4 regions of the Exiguobacterium sp. SH31 genome follow, and region 2 is predicted to be linked to each of the others. Evidence: riboswitches for the same ligand, from Rfam matches in the RefSeq annotation. Region 2 holds a riboswitch; each other region holds the start of a gene.
The links. Region 2 has a riboswitch for S-adenosylmethionine ahead of mtnK (S-methyl-5-thioribose kinase). Riboswitches for the same ligand answer to the same signal wherever they lie in the genome.
Positions count from the first base shown of each region.

Region 1: linked by a shared signal. The riboswitch ahead of metK (methionine adenosyltransferase) and the one ahead of mtnK (S-methyl-5-thioribose kinase) in region 2 are both predicted to bind S-adenosylmethionine.
Region 3: linked by a shared signal. The riboswitch ahead of msrA (peptide-methionine (S)-S-oxide reductase MsrA) and the one ahead of mtnK (S-methyl-5-thioribose kinase) in region 2 are both predicted to bind S-adenosylmethionine.
Region 4: linked by a shared signal. The riboswitch ahead of A6395_RS01250 (aminotransferase class I/II-fold pyridoxal phosphate-dependent enzyme) and the one ahead of mtnK (S-methyl-5-thioribose kinase) in region 2 are both predicted to bind S-adenosylmethionine.

Region 1 covers NZ_LYTG01000023.1:50,669-54,706, forward strand. The annotation lists partial or broken gene A6395_RS15660 (IS1182 family transposase) at 1-595, shown strand, start outside; gene metK (methionine adenosyltransferase) at 754-1,962, opposite strand; SAM riboswitch class I at 2,094-2,213, opposite strand; gene pckA (phosphoenolpyruvate carboxykinase (ATP)) at 2,531-4,038, shown strand, end outside.
Region 2 covers NZ_LYTG01000041.1:50,211-54,248, forward strand. The annotation lists gene mtnA (S-methyl-5-thioribose-1-phosphate isomerase) at 1-710, opposite strand, end outside; gene mtnK (S-methyl-5-thioribose kinase) at 707-1,861, opposite strand; SAM riboswitch class I at 1,943-2,045, opposite strand; SAM riboswitch class I at 2,251-2,353, shown strand; gene A6395_RS06805 (2,3-diketo-5-methylthiopentyl-1-phosphate enolase) at 2,425-3,579, shown strand; gene A6395_RS06810 (2-hydroxy-3-keto-5-methylthiopentenyl-1-phosphate phosphatase) at 3,576-4,038, shown strand, end outside.
Region 3 covers NZ_LYTG01000010.1:3,016-7,053, forward strand. The annotation lists gene A6395_RS01500 (amidase family protein) at 1-1,078, opposite strand, end outside; gene A6395_RS16060 (hypothetical protein) at 1,199-1,360, shown strand; SAM riboswitch class I at 1,405-1,504, shown strand; gene msrA (peptide-methionine (S)-S-oxide reductase MsrA) at 1,568-2,092, shown strand; gene A6395_RS01510 (hypothetical protein) at 2,540-3,151, shown strand; gene A6395_RS15940 (hypothetical protein) at 3,414-3,554, shown strand; gene A6395_RS01515 (GRP family sugar transporter) at 3,788-4,038, opposite strand, start outside.
Region 4 covers NZ_LYTG01000007.1:12,545-16,582, reverse strand. The annotation lists gene A6395_RS01260 (MDR family MFS transporter) at 1-676, opposite strand, end outside; gene A6395_RS01255 (AI-2E family transporter) at 935-2,035, opposite strand; SAM riboswitch class I at 2,213-2,313, shown strand; gene A6395_RS01250 (aminotransferase class I/II-fold pyridoxal phosphate-dependent enzyme) at 2,390-3,565, shown strand; gene A6395_RS01245 (iron-containing alcohol dehydrogenase family protein) at 3,562-4,038, shown strand, end outside.

The DNA of each region.
Region 1 (4,038 bases), on a different contig from region 2:
CGTGTCAGACAGCACCGTCTACCTCGCCCGTCTCGAGCATATCCTCGGCCGATTCGGCTATCCGCTAGAGGCAGTCGCCCTCGATGCGGGGTACTTCACGACAGAGATTGCGAAGGCGCTCATCGAGCGCGGCGTCTTCGGCGTCATCGCCTGGCGCCGCTTCGGCGGGAAGAAGGGGATGTTTCGGAGGACGAGCTTCAAATATGTATCAGAAGAAGACGTCTATGTCTGCCCGGCGAAACAGCGTCTCACCTATCGAACGACAGACCGACACGGGTATCACCACTACGCCTCCGACCCCGCCGTCTGTAAGAACTGCCCGCTTCTCGAGAAGTGTACGTCCAATCGTGCCCACCGGCGCGTCATCACCCGTCATCTTGATGAAACCTATCGCGAATTGGTGAACCGGAACCGTCTGTCCGAATCCGGACGATACCTCTATCGTCTCCGGCCGCAGACCGTGGAGCGCTCGTTCGCCGATGCGAAAGAGCTTCACGGGCTCCGCTTCACGTTCTACCGGGGGACCGAGAAGGTCCAGTGCGCCAACCTGGTGGCAGCCACCGCACAAAACATGAAGAAATTGGCCAACCTGTTGGCCGAAAAAGACCGTCTACATAGCATTTCTTCAATTTTATGCCGGGCAGAGCGCCTCGAGCTCGATGAACACAAAAAGAGACGAACCAAATCGCGATGGGCGATTTGGTTCGTCAACAGCCTGACGACCTTTCTCGCGAAAGGTCGTTTTTTTATTGCTTATGCGAAACGTTTTGCGCCTTCTTCAAGAACTGCCGCTTTGTCCGTCTGCTCCCATGGGAGTTCAACGTCTGTGCGGCCAAAGTGTCCGTAAGCTGCTGTCTGTCTGTAGATCGGGCGACGAAGGTCGAGCATCTTGATGATGCCGGCCGGACGAAGGTCGAAGTTCTCACGGATGAGTTCAACGAGTTCAGTCTCGCTCAATTTACCAGTGCCGAACGTGTCCACCGCGATTGAAACCGGGTGTGCGACACCGATCGCGTATGCAAGTTGAACTTCCGCTTTGTCAGCAAGTCCAGCTGCCACGAGGTTTTTCGCCACGTAGCGGGCCGCGTATGCTGCCGAACGGTCAACTTTGGTAGGATCTTTACCTGAGAACGCACCACCGCCGTGGCGAGCGTATCCACCGTATGTGTCGACGATGATTTTACGTCCTGTGAGACCTGCATCACCTTGTGGTCCACCGATGACGAAACGGCCAGTCGGGTTGATGAAGTATTTTGTCTCGGCGTCGATGAGTTCAGCCGGGATGACTGCTTCGATCACGTGTTCTTTAAGGTCCGCTTGGATTTGCTCGAGCGTGATGTCTTCTGCATGTTGTGTCGAGATGACGATCGTATCGATACGGACCGGGTTGTTGTCTTGGTCGTATTCGACAGTTACTTGTGTCTTACCGTCTGGACGAAGGTAAGCGAGCGTTCCGTTTTTGCGAACTTCTGCCAAGCGACGTGACAATTTGTGAGCAAGTGAGATCGGGAGCGGCATGAGTTCAGGTGTCTCGTTCGTTGCATAACCGAACATGAGGCCTTGGTCACCGGCACCGATCGCATCGATCTCTTCGTCAGTCATTTGACCTTCACGAGCTTCGAGCGCTTGGTCGACACCGAGGGCGATGTCTGCCGACTGCTCGTCGATTGCTGTGAGTACAGCACAAGTCTCAGCGTCAAAACCATATTTGGCACGCGTGTAGCCGATCTCACGAACAGTTTCACGTACAACTTTCGGGATATCCACGTAAGTCGATGTCGTGATTTCACCAGCTACGAGCACGAGACCTGTCGTGACAGACGTCTCAGCCGCAACGCGGGCGTTTGGATCTTCAGCCAAAATTGCATCCAAAATCGCATCTGAGATTTGGTCACAAATTTTATCCGGATGTCCTTCAGTGACGGACTCCGAAGTGAAAAGTCGACGGTTCAAGTTTGACATTTCGAAAAACCTCCTATTAATAAGGGTGATGTGTGGACGGTACTCGTTCCCCTTACGCGTTGCTTTGGGACGGTAATGAAAAAAACCTTTCGCCACGTTCAATGGGAAAGGTTGAATCGTTCTTCCTTACCCTCTTATCGTTCGAAGCTGTCGCTTCGCTTCAGGATAGCACCTTTTCCGAAAAAGACTACAGGATCGGACGGTTGCTGGGCTTCGTAGGGCCTTGTTCCCTCCACCGCTCAGAATAAGAGTATCCGTTACGAACACCATCATATAAATGCCATACCGTTCTGTCAAGCGTATCTGCTTAATTTGTAAATTTCTTCGTAATCACGGAAATCATTTATGTTTGTGAAATATCAAACATTTTTTTGACGGTTTCCGTTTTTTCACTCCCCGCTTATACAGAATATGTTAGAATGTCCTTGTAAGAAAGCGCTTACTTTAAAGGGTAAAGAAATGCTTGTTTTTGATTAGTGTGTCACATATAATAAAAATGTCATACTAATTAAACGCGGAAGTATGCGGATTTCATCCACATCTATTTAGGGGAAAGGTGGGATTCAGGATGGCGACTACGCTCCTGAAAATCGAAGAATTAATTAAGGGTGCCGATGTATTACGGAACTTAACCGTTCCAGAATTGGTGGAAGAAGCCATTCGTAACGGTGAAGGCGTACTGACGAAAGACGGGGCTTTATCGGTCAGTACAGGGAAATTCACAGGGCGGTCACCGAAAGACAAATTCGTCGTCCAAGATGAAGTCAGCAACTCGTTAGTAGATTGGGGTCCGGTCAATCAGCCGATCGCAGAAGAAAAATTTACCGCTCTTCTCGACAAAGTCCTCACCCATCTCGAGACGAAACAGAAGCTGTATTATCTCGAAGCTTCGGCTGGAGCAGATGAGCACTACACGTTACCGGTACGCGCCATCACCGAGTACGCATGGCACAGCTTGTTCGCGAAGCAGTTGTTCTTGCGTGAGTGGCCGACAGCCGGTGCGTTTGACCCGTTCACGGTCATTTATGCGCCGAGCTACAAAGCCGACCCAACAGTTGACGGGACGAACTCAGAGACGTTTATCCTCGTTTCGTTCGCCAAGCGTACCATTCTGATCGGGGGAACAGAATACGGCGGCGAAATCAAAAAATCAATCTTCTCGGTCATGAACTTCCTATTACCTGAACAGCACGTCTTGTCGATGCATTGCTCGGCTAACGTCTCGGACGCCGGGGAGACGGCGCTCTTTTTCGGACTATCGGGAACGGGCAAGACAACGCTTTCGGCCGATACGGAACGTCATCTCATCGGTGACGATGAACACGGTTGGTCACCAGACGGCATCTTCAACATCGAAGGCGGTTGCTACGCCAAGACAATCAACTTATCGCGTGAGAACGAGCCGCAAATTTATGACGCCATCCGTTTCGGCTCGTTGATTGAAAACGTCGTCTTGAACGAAGACCGCTCAGCAGACTACAAAAACATCTCGCTCACCGAGAACACGCGAGCAGCTTACCCGATTCAATTTATCGATAACGCGATGCTCCCTTCACGGGCCGGCCACCCGAACACGATCGTCTTCTTGACGGCCGATGCTTACGGGGTGCTCCCGCCGATCAGCAAGTTGACGAAAGAGCAAGCGATGTATCACTTCCTATCAGGCTACACGTCAAAACTAGCCGGGACGGAGCGCGGCGTGACCGAGCCACAAGCAACGTTCTCGACTTGCTTCGGCTCACCGTTCTTGCCGCTCGCCCCGGAACGATACGCCGACATGCTCGGCAAGTTGATCGAACAGCATAACGTCGACGTCTATCTCGTCAACACGGGTTGGACCGGCGGAGCTTACGGTGAAGGTTCGCGTATGAAGCTCAGCTACACACGGGCCATGGTGAACGCCGCGATCAACGGTCAATTGCGTGACGTCGACACTGTGAAGCACGACATCTTCAACGTCGACATCCCGGTCCATATCGACGGCGTCCCACAAGACGTGCTCAACCCACGTGACACTTGGAAAGATGCCGCTCATTACGATGTCGAAGCGCGAGCGCTCGCCTTGAAGTTCCAACA
Region 2 (4,038 bases):
GTGATGCGGTCAGCGCCGACGATGATGGCGTCGACCCCTTTCGCCTGAATCGTCCAAGCGGCCATATTGTCGGTGATGAGCGTGACATCGATGTCGGCCTGGTCGAGCTCCCAGACGGTCAGGCGTGCCCCTTGGAGGAGCGGCCGCGTCTCACAAGCGAAGACGTTAAACGCGATACCTCGCTCTTTCCCGACGTAAAACGGAGCGAGCGCAGTCCCGTAACGCGACGTCGCGATCGCCCCGGCGTTACAGATTGTTAAGACGTTCCCCCCTGCTGGCAGCACCGTGAGCGCATGCTCCCCGATGGCCCGATACGTGTCGACGTCTCGCTCGAACAGCGCGATGGCCCGATGTTTGATGTCGGTCGCGATCCTTTCAAAGTCGACGCCGACGTTCAGCCCGAGAAGTGACTCGATCACGTTTTGCAGATTGACCGCCGTCGGTCGCGTCGCGATCAATCGACGGCCGACGAGGTCGAGCCGGCGTGTGAAGTCCGGGTCATCCTGGAGGCGGACCGCTTCTTTCGCGAGCACGAATGCGCCGAAATAGGCGATGGCCGGCGCGCCTCGGACTTGTAACGTCTCGATGGCGTGCTCCGCCTGTTCGAGCGTCGCGATCGTCACGTACCGCTCCTCATGCGGCAGTAACGTTTGGTCTAAAATGACGAGCTCGTCCCGGGACGGTTCGAAGCGAATGTTTTGGACTGTCATACGCGTACCCCCGCTAACAGCGTCACTAATTCATCGATTGTCCGGACATCGTGGCGCTGTTTAATGAGCGTCGTGCCGAGCGTGAGCGCTTCCCGTTTCCGCTCGAGCCGGACCGTTTCCGGTAACGTCTCGAGGTCATTGACTCCGGCGAGACCGATGGTGCGGCGAATCAGTTCGCATCCGGCGTAGCCAATCGTGTCACTAAAGATGGTTTGAAGTAGTTCATCGACGAACCCGTCCGTGTTGAACGGTTCGACCGCCGTCTCAAACTTCGTCCGGAACGTCTTCTCAAACGTCTCCCATACCGTCAATACGTCGGTGAACCGCTCGAACCGTTTGAGTGGGTCATGGAACGTCGATAGCGTCAAATGGGCGACGATTTGCCCGATGTCAAAGCCGAACGGTCCGTAAAAAGCGAACTCTGGATCGATGACTTTCGTCTCTTGTTGCGTCGCGAAGATGCTGCCTGTATGTAAGTCCCCGTGCAAGAGCGCGTCGTGTTTCGTGACGAAACCGACTTTCAGTTTCGTGACCTCCACTTTCAATTTCTGGTCACGCCAAAGCGCTTCGACGTCCTGACGGAGCGCGGTTTCGATGTTGTTCGATTCGGCATCTTTGTACGGATCGATGAAGATCAGTTTTTCAGTGATGTCGCACAGTTCCGGGTTGTAATAATCCCGTTCTTTCCGCTTCTTCTCAATCGGGCCGGCCGCATAGTCTGACGTCTCAAACAACGTCTGTCCTAAAAACTCACCGATGTGACGGGCGAGTTCAGGATACGTTTTCCCTTCCAAATAGCCCGTCCGGACGATATCAAAGTCAGACAAGTCTTCTAAAATCGTGTAGGCGAGCGTCCGGTCACTGCCGAGAACGACCGGGACGAAACGCGGGACGACACTGGCGAATTCGCGCAACGCGAGCTGCTCGATCCACGCCCGTTCAAGTGTGAGCGGCCAACTCTCGCCGACGACTTTCGCATACGGTAGCGCCTGCTTGACGATGAGGCTCGTTTCGCCTTGACGGATGCGGAAGACGAGGTTCAAGTTGCCGTCCCCGATCTCCTCACAATGCGCGATGCCCCCATCTTCGAGTAACCCTAACGTTCTGACGTGCTCGACGACTGTCTGTTCTGTAAATGGTTGATAAGCCATGTCTGTTTCCCCTTTCGGTATATTCCCCACAAAAAAAGCCCCTTTCTCCGCGAGAAAGAGGCACAGCCGTAACGGTTGTTCCTCTCATCTGTCAGACGTATGTCTGGTGGATGTAGCACCGTGCCTACTGGTCGGTTGCTGCGGCGTCATCGGGCCAATTCCCTCTGCCAACTCGCGATAAGAGTGTCGTATTCGATTGTGTGAACTTGTTGTGATGAATATTACGGACTCGACCCCACCTTTGTCAACGGCAATTTGCTGGAGCAACGGTCACTTTTTTTATGCATATATGGTAACAACGAACTCAAACTTTTTTTCTCAAAAAAAGGAATTGACGAACCGGATATTGTGTGACAAAATTCAATTAAATTTCACAACTTCAAAATACATTCTTATCAAGAGCAGACGGAGGGGACAAGCCCGATGATGTCGCAGCAACCGACCCGATTGGGCACGGTGCTAATTCTTGCAGCGTAAGCTGAGAGATAAGAGTTCATTTTTTTATGATGACCTCTTGCCTCGGCATGGGGTCATTTTTTGTTTGACCGGAAGGAGGAACGAACATGAGTATTACTGCCACATATGAAATCAGCCGGACGGACCGCGTCGCGACTGTCGCCGAGAAAATCGCCCTCGAACTGACTGTCGGCACGTGGACGGAACTGCCTCACCTAGAGCAAGAACAATTAAAGGCGTATCGGGGCGAGGTCGTCTCAACGACGCATACGGAAACGACGAGCCGCTTCACAATCCGTTATCCGCTCCATAACGTCACGCCCGACTTCTCATCCATCTTGACGACGACGTTCGGGAAATTATCGCTCGATGACTCGGTACGCTTGATCGACTTAACGTTACCCGAAACGCTTGCATCTGAATTCCCTGGAGCAAAGTTCGGTGTTCAAGGCGTTCGTGAGTTGCTCGACGTACATGATCGCCCGCTCGTCATGAGCATCTTTAAAGGGATCATCGGCCGTGATTTACGCTTCTTAGAACAGCAACTTCGAGACCAGCTCGCCGGCGGCATCGACATCGTCAAAGATGATGAAATCCTATACGACAACCCGCTCACTCCGTCGCTTGAACGAGCTAAAATCGGAGCGGCCGTCATCCAAGAACAGTTCGAAACGACCGGGAAACGTTCGCTCTATGCCATCACGCTCAGCGGCCCGGTGTTCGGGCTGCGTGACCAAGCGCTCCGCTTGATCGAGGCGGGCGCGACGGCACTGTTGTTCAACGTCTATACATACGGGCTCGACACACTCCGCGAACTCGCAAGCGATCCAACAATTAACGTCCCGATTTTGGCGCACCCGGCGTTCGCCGGCGCCTTGACCAGCTCGATCAGCCACTCGCTCTTGCTCGGAAAATTGATCCGCCTCGCGGGGGCCGACTTGACGCTGTTCCCGTCCCCATACGGTTCACTTGCGACACCGCCTGATGAGGCGTTCGCGATTCGGGATGGCAGTGCTCGGCCGCACTGGACGAAGCCGATTCTACCGGTCCCGTCGGCCGGCATCCATCCGGGGCTCATCCCGGACATCATCCGTGATTTCGGCACAGACGTCGTCATCAACGCCGGTGGCGGCATCCACGGTCACCCAGACGGCGCGGCTGCCGGGGCCCGGGCGTTCCGACAAGCGATTGAGCAAGTATTAGGCGTGGCGAGCCAGACGAACGAGCTCGAGTCCGCGCTAAAGGCGTGGTCAAAACAATGACGATTCACATCTTGTGTGACTTCGATGGGACGATCACGGCCGAGGACAACATCATCGCTTTGATGCGGGCGTTCGCACCGCCCGAATGGCACGCGCTCAAAGACGACGTGCTCGCTCAAGACATCTCGATCCGCTCCGGGGTCGGACAGATGTTCCAGCTGTTGCCGAGCGCTGACGCTTCGGCGTACCGTGACTACTTGCTGGACCGCATCACCTTGCGCCCAGGGTTCTCGACGTTTTTGGCAGAAGTCCGGCAACAAGTTTGGAAGTTCGACGTCGTCAGCGGCGGCATGGACTTTTTCGTGCACCCGATCTTGCAAGACCACGTCGCACCGGACCACATCTACTGTAACGTCGCCGACTTCTCGGACGAGACGGTACGCGTCGACTGGCCCTACGCCTGTGACGCGCATTGCACGAATGATTGTGGTTGCTGCAAACCGACAATCGCCCGGACGA
Region 3 (4,038 bases), on a different contig from region 2:
CTTTCTCGAACGTAACTTGTCCGTGCGGGATCGTTTCCGGGTGAAGCTTGTTCCAGTCCATCAAGTCCTTGAGCGTTTCATACGGGAGCGCTGTCGTCGCCAAATACGCCTCGATCCCGAGCTTGAACTCATGGTAGAGGACGTCGCCTTGGTCAAGTCCGTCGTTTGACGGCAGGTCGACTTCGACGAGCTCGACCCCGCTCGCTTTGAGTAACGCCAGCGCCGCTTGATAGAGCGTCTGTTCTTCATCCGACAGTTCAGCCTTCACGAAACCGACACGCATGCCGACGGCTTGACGTTCGTCGAGACACGTCCGGTACGGTGGACCGGCCGGTAGATGTGTCGTCGCCGGGTCCGAATCGTCTTCCCCGCACATCGCTTCTAGTGCGAGCACCGCGTCGCGGAGCGTCCGCGCCATCGGACCGGCCGTATCTTGCGACCGCGAAATCGGGATGATCCCACTCCGGCTGATAAGCCCGACCGTCGGTTTGATACCGACGATGCCGTTATGGACGCTCGGGTGGATGATCGACCCGCTCGTCTCGCTGCCGACGGCGAGCACCGTCAAGTTCGCCGCAACGGCCGCCGCCGAGCCAGAGCTCGAACCGCCGACGTCGAGATTGTCACCATACGGATTGAGCGTCTGTCCACCGACCCCGCTCCATCCGTTCGGCATGTCCTCCGTCAAAAAATTGGCCCATTCCGATAAATTGGCTTTGCCGAGAAGGACCGCCCCGTGCTCACGGAGGCGACGGACGAGTTCAGCGTCACGACCCGCAAAGTGATGCTCGAGCGCCACGGCGCCGGCAGTAGTCCTCATGAGTCCCGCCGTCTCGATGTTGTCCTTGAGTAAAACGGGAATACCGAGGAGTGGCAGCCGGTCTCCGCGTCGGTAGGCACGGTCCGCCGCCTCAGCCTCGAACAACGCGTCCGGGTTCACTTGGATGACCGCTTTCAGTTTATCGTTCAAGCTAGCGATTCGTGTCAAATAGTAGGCCGTCACGTCCCGGGCCGTGAACGTCCCTTCTTTATAGCCGCGCTGTGCGGTCTCGATGTCTAGTTCAAATAAGTCTTGCATCTAGTTCCCTCCTTATAGGCAATGTTATTCGGTATTCGCTGAATGCATCGAATCCCCTTCTTTTTATCGCCATTGGATGTGCAACTTGATACACTAGAAGAAACGTTATTGGAGGTAGCCATGTCCCGCTCTTACATCCTTGTTTTACTGTCCGTGTTCGCCCTGTTCTTTCTACAATTGTTCGGGGATGATTTGCCGTGGGCATTCCCTGCGTCCATCGCCCTCATTATCTTGATTGTTGGTGCCACGCTATTTCAACTTCGGCGCACACCAAATCGTTGACGTTTAAACGAGACAGATGATATGATGCTGTCACCAACTACATATCGATATCTTGAGTGAACGAGAGACCTGGCTCTATGACTTCACAGCAACCTGCTTCGGCAAGGTGCTACTTCCAGCAAGGCATCGCCTTGGACGATATGACAAAACGCTCATGTCGATGACATGGGCGCTTTTTTTGGGAAATTGATCGAGGGGGACTTATGAATGGAAAAAGCAACATTTGCAGGCGGCTGTTTTTGGTGCATGGTGACACCGTTCGAGGAACAGCCAGGCATCGAAGGAATCGTATCCGGTTATACCGGGGGACATGTCGACAACCCGACGTATGAACAAGTGAAAACCGGCACGAGCGGGCATTACGAGGTCGTCGAGATCACGTTCGATCCGGCTCAGTTCGCGTATGAGCGTCTGCTCGAACTGTATTGGATTCAGACGGACCCGACCGACGACGGCGGCCAGTTCCAAGACCGCGGGCAACAATATGCGCCAGCCATCTTCTATCATACGGAAGAACAACGCGTGAAAGCAGAACAGAGCCGCGACGCGCTCGCCGCGAGCGGAAAGTTCAAACAACCGATCGTGACGAAAATCTTACCAGCCGACGTGTTTTATCCGGCCGAAGACTATCATCAGGACTACCATAAGAAGAACCCGAAACACTACAAGGAAGATCGGGCTATTTCAGGACGTGATGAATTTATTGATGTAGCGTGGGCGGAAAAAGCTTAAACAGTATAATTGAAAATGTAAAGACGCGGCCAGTTTGATATGGTCGCGTCTTTACATTTATTCCAGCTTTAACAAGTGATAATGAATTACTTGATCTTGATTCGGAACTTTATCTAGAAGAAAATGAGTTTGGTATTTCATCGAGAAACTCTAATCTTCCGCGGGGCATAAGAAAATCACTTATTCAAAGAATTACAGAAGAATTGTTTCATAACCTCTCTTGCTCAAGTTATAATAACGAACGCATCTGATATTAACAACCAAATTAGACGACCAGTTAAAGCTGGTAACAAATATAGTCGTGTCACTTATACAACCCGAATTAATGGTATGGAATATAAGGTCGGAATACGCTTTTATCGTGATAAATCGAAGAATCCAAGGGTTGATCAATTCTTCCCGACAGAACAGTATTGGTATTTAAAATAATATTATTTGGGAGGATTTATGTACGGTCTAATCGTTACTTTTGCAGAAATCCGGTTCTCAGCTTATGGATCTACTGATGAGTTCTTAATTAGTGAAGCAGCAAAGCAATTGGGCTTATCCGTAAATGACTTTATTGAGGATACCTCAATCGTTGGTAAATTACATTATATTGTGCATTACGATAATGGATCAGAACAACGAGTCACGCTACCAAAAGATGAAGTACACTGGGAATGGGGATACGTCTTCGAAAATTTCATTTATACATGGAAGATGATTTATGAGTGGTTATACAAAAAAGAAATTGGAGACGGCACACCTTTTAAAATCTACGCTTCTTTGTACGAGGCTTATGCTGACTTACTAACACCAGAAGACTATCAAGAATTTATTGCGTTATCTGAAGAAGAAGTGATCAAATTGTATGGGTCCCCGTGGGAAATAGTAGATGATATTGCAAAAAATGAAGAACAAATGGCGTTATATTTAAACAACGACTCTGTGAATTCTAAAAAAATCATGTTGACCCAAGACATATACTTTGATCATCTTTTAGAAAAATGGATAGATATCGAAGGTTCTATAGAAGTTTTTAGACAATTATATTTACAGCAACAAAATAATCCGTAACATAAAGGGACTAAGAGAGAGTCGATTTTTGACTCCTCTTAGTCCCTTTATGTATAAATTATTTATCGAGTATGGAAAACTTGTTCCTCCATATGCGATATCTAGCACGAGTGTAACCATCAAAACACTTATATCTAAAAACCGACGCACATCAATGAACATTTTTTCCGAAACAACACCAGGGCTTATGTGAATTAAACCGAGATGTTGCTTGCTTGGATACAAAGTATCGTTAGGCTACCAACAGGAGAGGATGATTCAGGTGGATAATTTTCAACTGGATCAACAGACGATGGACGAGATGACGGAGGTATTGCTTCGACGCCTTCCTGACCAGCTTCAAGAAGAGTTTGACGATTTAAAACTTGTGAGCATGGACATTGGATTGTCAACACTTAATTAGAAAGTTTCGAAGAGGTATCTTTGTTTGTACTCCCTCGGCGTTAGGTAGCTGTGAACGCTAGAATAAAATTGATAGTTTTTGCTCGATACGATTTTACACTATTGCCGAAAAATCAGAACAGAACTCCGATTCTTCATTTTTCCAATCATTATAGATAAAAGTCAGTATTCCTGTTCAACTAAAAAAAGAACCAAGTCGCATCAAGCAACCTGGCCCATCCTTAAAAAAATCATTCAGCTCTTCGCAAGCCCTAACATGAATCCAGCGACCACGATCAGACCGATCCCCATGAAGACGAAGACGCGTTCTTTCGACGTCTTTTCTTCTTTTAACAAGTAAATGCCACCGAGCGTTGCGACGACGACGTTCAATTGGGACAGTGCGAACGACGTCGCGATGCCGACTTCTCCGCTCGAGACGAACAATCCGAAGTTCCCGATCCCCCAGGCAAGCCCGGCGAAGATGTTCTTGAACGTTTTCGGAT
Region 4 (4,038 bases), on a different contig from region 2:
AGCCCATCGAGATGAAGACGCCGGCGAAGATGAAGACGAGAAAGACTTTGTCGTTGTAAAAGACGCGTAAGACGTCACGGTTCGACGGTGTCTCCTGCCCGGTCGTCTCAGGAAGCGACTCCCGGATGAAACGTCCGAGAACGAGCGCATACAGGGCGAATACGAACGCTGCCGTGAAGAAGATGTACTGTCGGTCGATGAACAAGACGGCACTCCCGAGCAGGGGACCGAACGCCGCGCCGATATTATGTCCCATCCGTAAGAGACCGAACGCCTCGTTCATCTGTTCCGGCTCGGTCACGTCGGCGACCATCGCGCTCGCGGCCGGGTGGAACAGCGAGTTCGTCAAACCGAGCATGGCGTTCAAAAGGAGCAGCGGCCAAAACGTTTCCGCGAAAGCGAAACCGATGAGCGCGACCGCATCACCGAGGATGGCGGTCATCATGACCGGTTTTCGACCGTATAAGTCGGCGAGACGTCCGCCGACGACCGAGCCGATGAGCGCCATGATCGGTCCGGTCGCCAAGATGACGCCGACTTGGACGTAGCTGTCGAGCTTGTCGCTGTAATAGAGGACGAGGAACGGGGCGATCATGAACATCATGACACCGGTGATCGTCTCGCCGAGGAAGCGAATCCAAATGTTACGGTCGAGCCGTTTGAGTGATTGAATCATGCGTTTCACCTGCTTCTACAAAATAAAAGGGACGAAGGATGCACGGAGGCATACTCGTCCCTACTTGCTTATGTACGCCTCGGAAGACAGGCGGGTGACTACAGTTCATGAAACGGAAGACCCCGACCTGTCAGTATGAAATTGGATACGATGTGGCTGCGTCATGACTGACATGGCGGGTCCTCCTTTCTGTAAGTTTACTCTTCTTTTCAACTGTATGACAGATTATTGAAATGTGTCAACATATTTTGACTTGCGTCATAACAGTTCATTTAAATTCTTTCGGGTGAGCCGATAATCGATCAACCGGGACAAGACGACTTGAATCATCGCGGTCACGGGTACGCTGATGAACATCCCGACGAGGCCGAACAGGCTCCCCCCGATGATGATCGATGTGATGACCCAGAACGGGGTGATCCCGACGCTGTCGCCGAGAATTTTCGGCCCGAGCCAAAGTCCGTCGAACTGTTGCAGCAAGAAAATGAACAACAAGACGAGCAGGGCCGTGAACGGGTCGTAGAAGTAGGTGATGATGAACGCCGGGATCATCCCTAAGAGCGGTCCGACGTATGGGATGAAGTTCAGCACCCCGATGATGACACCGAGCAAGAGCGCGTAAGGTGCACCGATGATCAAGAGCCCGATGACAGCCATCACGCCGATGATGAGACAGTCGAGCGACTTTCCGATGATGTAGCGTTTAAAGATATAGTCCATCTCTTGGAAGATGTCGATCGTCGTCTTCGCCGAAGCGACCGGGAACATCGCATACAGCAGACGCTTGAACATCCGGGCGAACACTTCCTTGTCTTTCAACAAGTAGATCGAGATGACGATCCCGATCAGCAAGTTGATCAACGTCATCGTGAAGCTCGATACGTAACCGACCGAAGACACGACGGCCGTCTCGACCCATCCGGAATACCGTTCCTCGAACCGATTGAAGTCGATGGCCTGGGCAATCGTCGCATTATACTCCTCGACATACGTTTTCAGCTGCCCGAGAAAGCCGTCGATTTGGCGAATGTAAAACGGGAGCTCCTCGATGAGAGAGGCGACACTCGAATAGATGCGTGGGAACAGCGTCACCGCTGACACGACGAGGATCCCAATGAACGTGACGTAGACGATCAACAAGCCTTGATAACGCTTCAAGTGGAACCGCTCTTCTATATAGGATAGGACGGTGTTGAGGAGCAGCGCGATGGCAATCCCCATTATGATCGGCGTCAACAGCTGAAACGCATACTGCAGGACCCGAGAAATCGTGTCCGGCTCGCTGATGACTTTCCATAGGACGAGCAGGATCAGTCCGATCACGCTCAACTTCCATATTAACTGACGGTTTAGTTCCAATGGTCTATCCCCTCATGCTGTAAATTTTGCAGAATAACGTTCACCTTTTACTATGAACGTTTTTTTACCGGGATTCAATAGCGGTAAGGAATTTTTGAAATAAGGATTGACAAGGTTGGTAACGTTTGGTTTACTAAATGACATATTACAGAAATTATCAATTGCATATAAAAACACTTTCTATCAAGAGAAGCGGAGGGACTGGCCCGATGAAGCTTCAGCAACAGATTGTTTCAATACTGTGCTAATTCCAGCAAGGTGACCTTGAGAGATGGAAAGGTGGTTGTTTGAATACGTCCGTATCTCGACACCCCTTTCCTCGGAAAGGGGTGTTTTTGCATAGGAGGACTATTCATGACAGACAGACGCTCGAAGTTACTTAAAACGTTACCACCCCAGCATTTCGTCGGACTCGCCGCCGAAGTCGCCGCACTCGAGCGTTCAGGCCGCGACGTCATCCGGCTCGGCCAAGGGACGCCCGACTTGCCGACACCGGCCTCGATCTGCGAGGCGCTGCAGACGGCCCTGCTCGACCCGGCGACGCACCAATACGGACCGTTCCGGGGACAGACGCGCCTGAAGCAAGCGGTCGCGACATTCTACCAGACCGAATACGGCGTCGCGCTCGATGCCGAGACCGAAGTGGCCATCTTGATCGGCAGCAAGTCGGGACTCATCACGCTCCCGCAATGTGTTCTCGAACCAGGTGACGGCATGTTGCTACCGAACCCGGGCTATCCGGACTACATCTCGGGGGCACGTCTCGCCGGAGCGGTCGTCCACGACCTCGTCCTCCGGGAAGAGAACGGCTATCTTCCTGATTACGAGACGCTCGATCCGCAGGGGGCGCGACTCATGTATTTGAACTACCCGAGCAATCCGACCGGCGCCGTCGCGTCGCCCGCGTTCTTTGACGACACGGTCCGGTTCGCGAATAAGCATGACCTCATGGTCGTCCACGACTTCGCCTACGGCAGCATCGGTTTCGACGGTCACGTCCCGCCGAGCTTCCTGCAGGCGCCGGGTGCGAAAGACATCGGCATCGAGGTGTATACGATGTCGAAGGCGTTCAACATGTCCGGCTGGCGGGTCGCTTTCGCCGTCGGCAACCGCGACATCATCGAGGCGATCAACACGTACCAGGACCACGTCCATGTGAGCGTGTTCTCGGCCATCCAAGAGGCGGCCATCGCCGCGCTCGAGTCACCGCGTTCGCTCCGGGACGACTTGTCACGGTTGTATGAGGCCCGCCGCGACCGGCTCGTCGACGGGTTACGTCAGGCCGGATGGGACATCACGGCCCCGAGTGGCTCGTTCTTCGTCTGGGCGAAAGTGCCGGACGGGGACGCCAAATCGTTCTCCCATAAGCTGCTCCACGAGGCAGGGGTCGCCGTGACGCCGGGCTATTTCTTCGGCTCAGAAGGCGAGCGGTACGTCCGGTTCGGGCTCGTCTCCGCCGAGCCGAAGATCGACGAGGCCGTCGAGCGGATCGAGAAACTGTTTGCGACGTATGAAGAGGTCCGGGCATGATCCGCCAAGCCGTGCTCGAGTACGACCATGCGGATGACGCGCTCGAGCGGCTCGATGAATTGATCGATGGCCGTCGTGCTCACGTGCTGCGCGGACAGAACGGTTTTGACGTCGTCAAGCGCGTCCTGCCAGCGATCACTGCCTATCCGACATCGCTGTTCGGCGGCGAATGCACGGACGCTGAGGTCGAACGGCTCCGTTTGAAAAATGTGGACGTCCTCATTGCCATCGGTGGGGGTAAGCTCGTCGACACGGCGAAACTCGTCGCTTACCGGCAAGGTGTCCCGCTGATCGTCATCCCGACGCTCGCCTCGAACTGTGCCGCCTTCACGCCGCTCAGCGTCATCTATGACGAGCAAGGGGCATACGTCCGCTACGACGTGTTCCGCGTCGTCATCGAGCGGGTCATCGTCGACGCAAGGGTCGTGACCGACTCGCCGTACGACTACTTCCGGGCTGGCGTCATCGACACG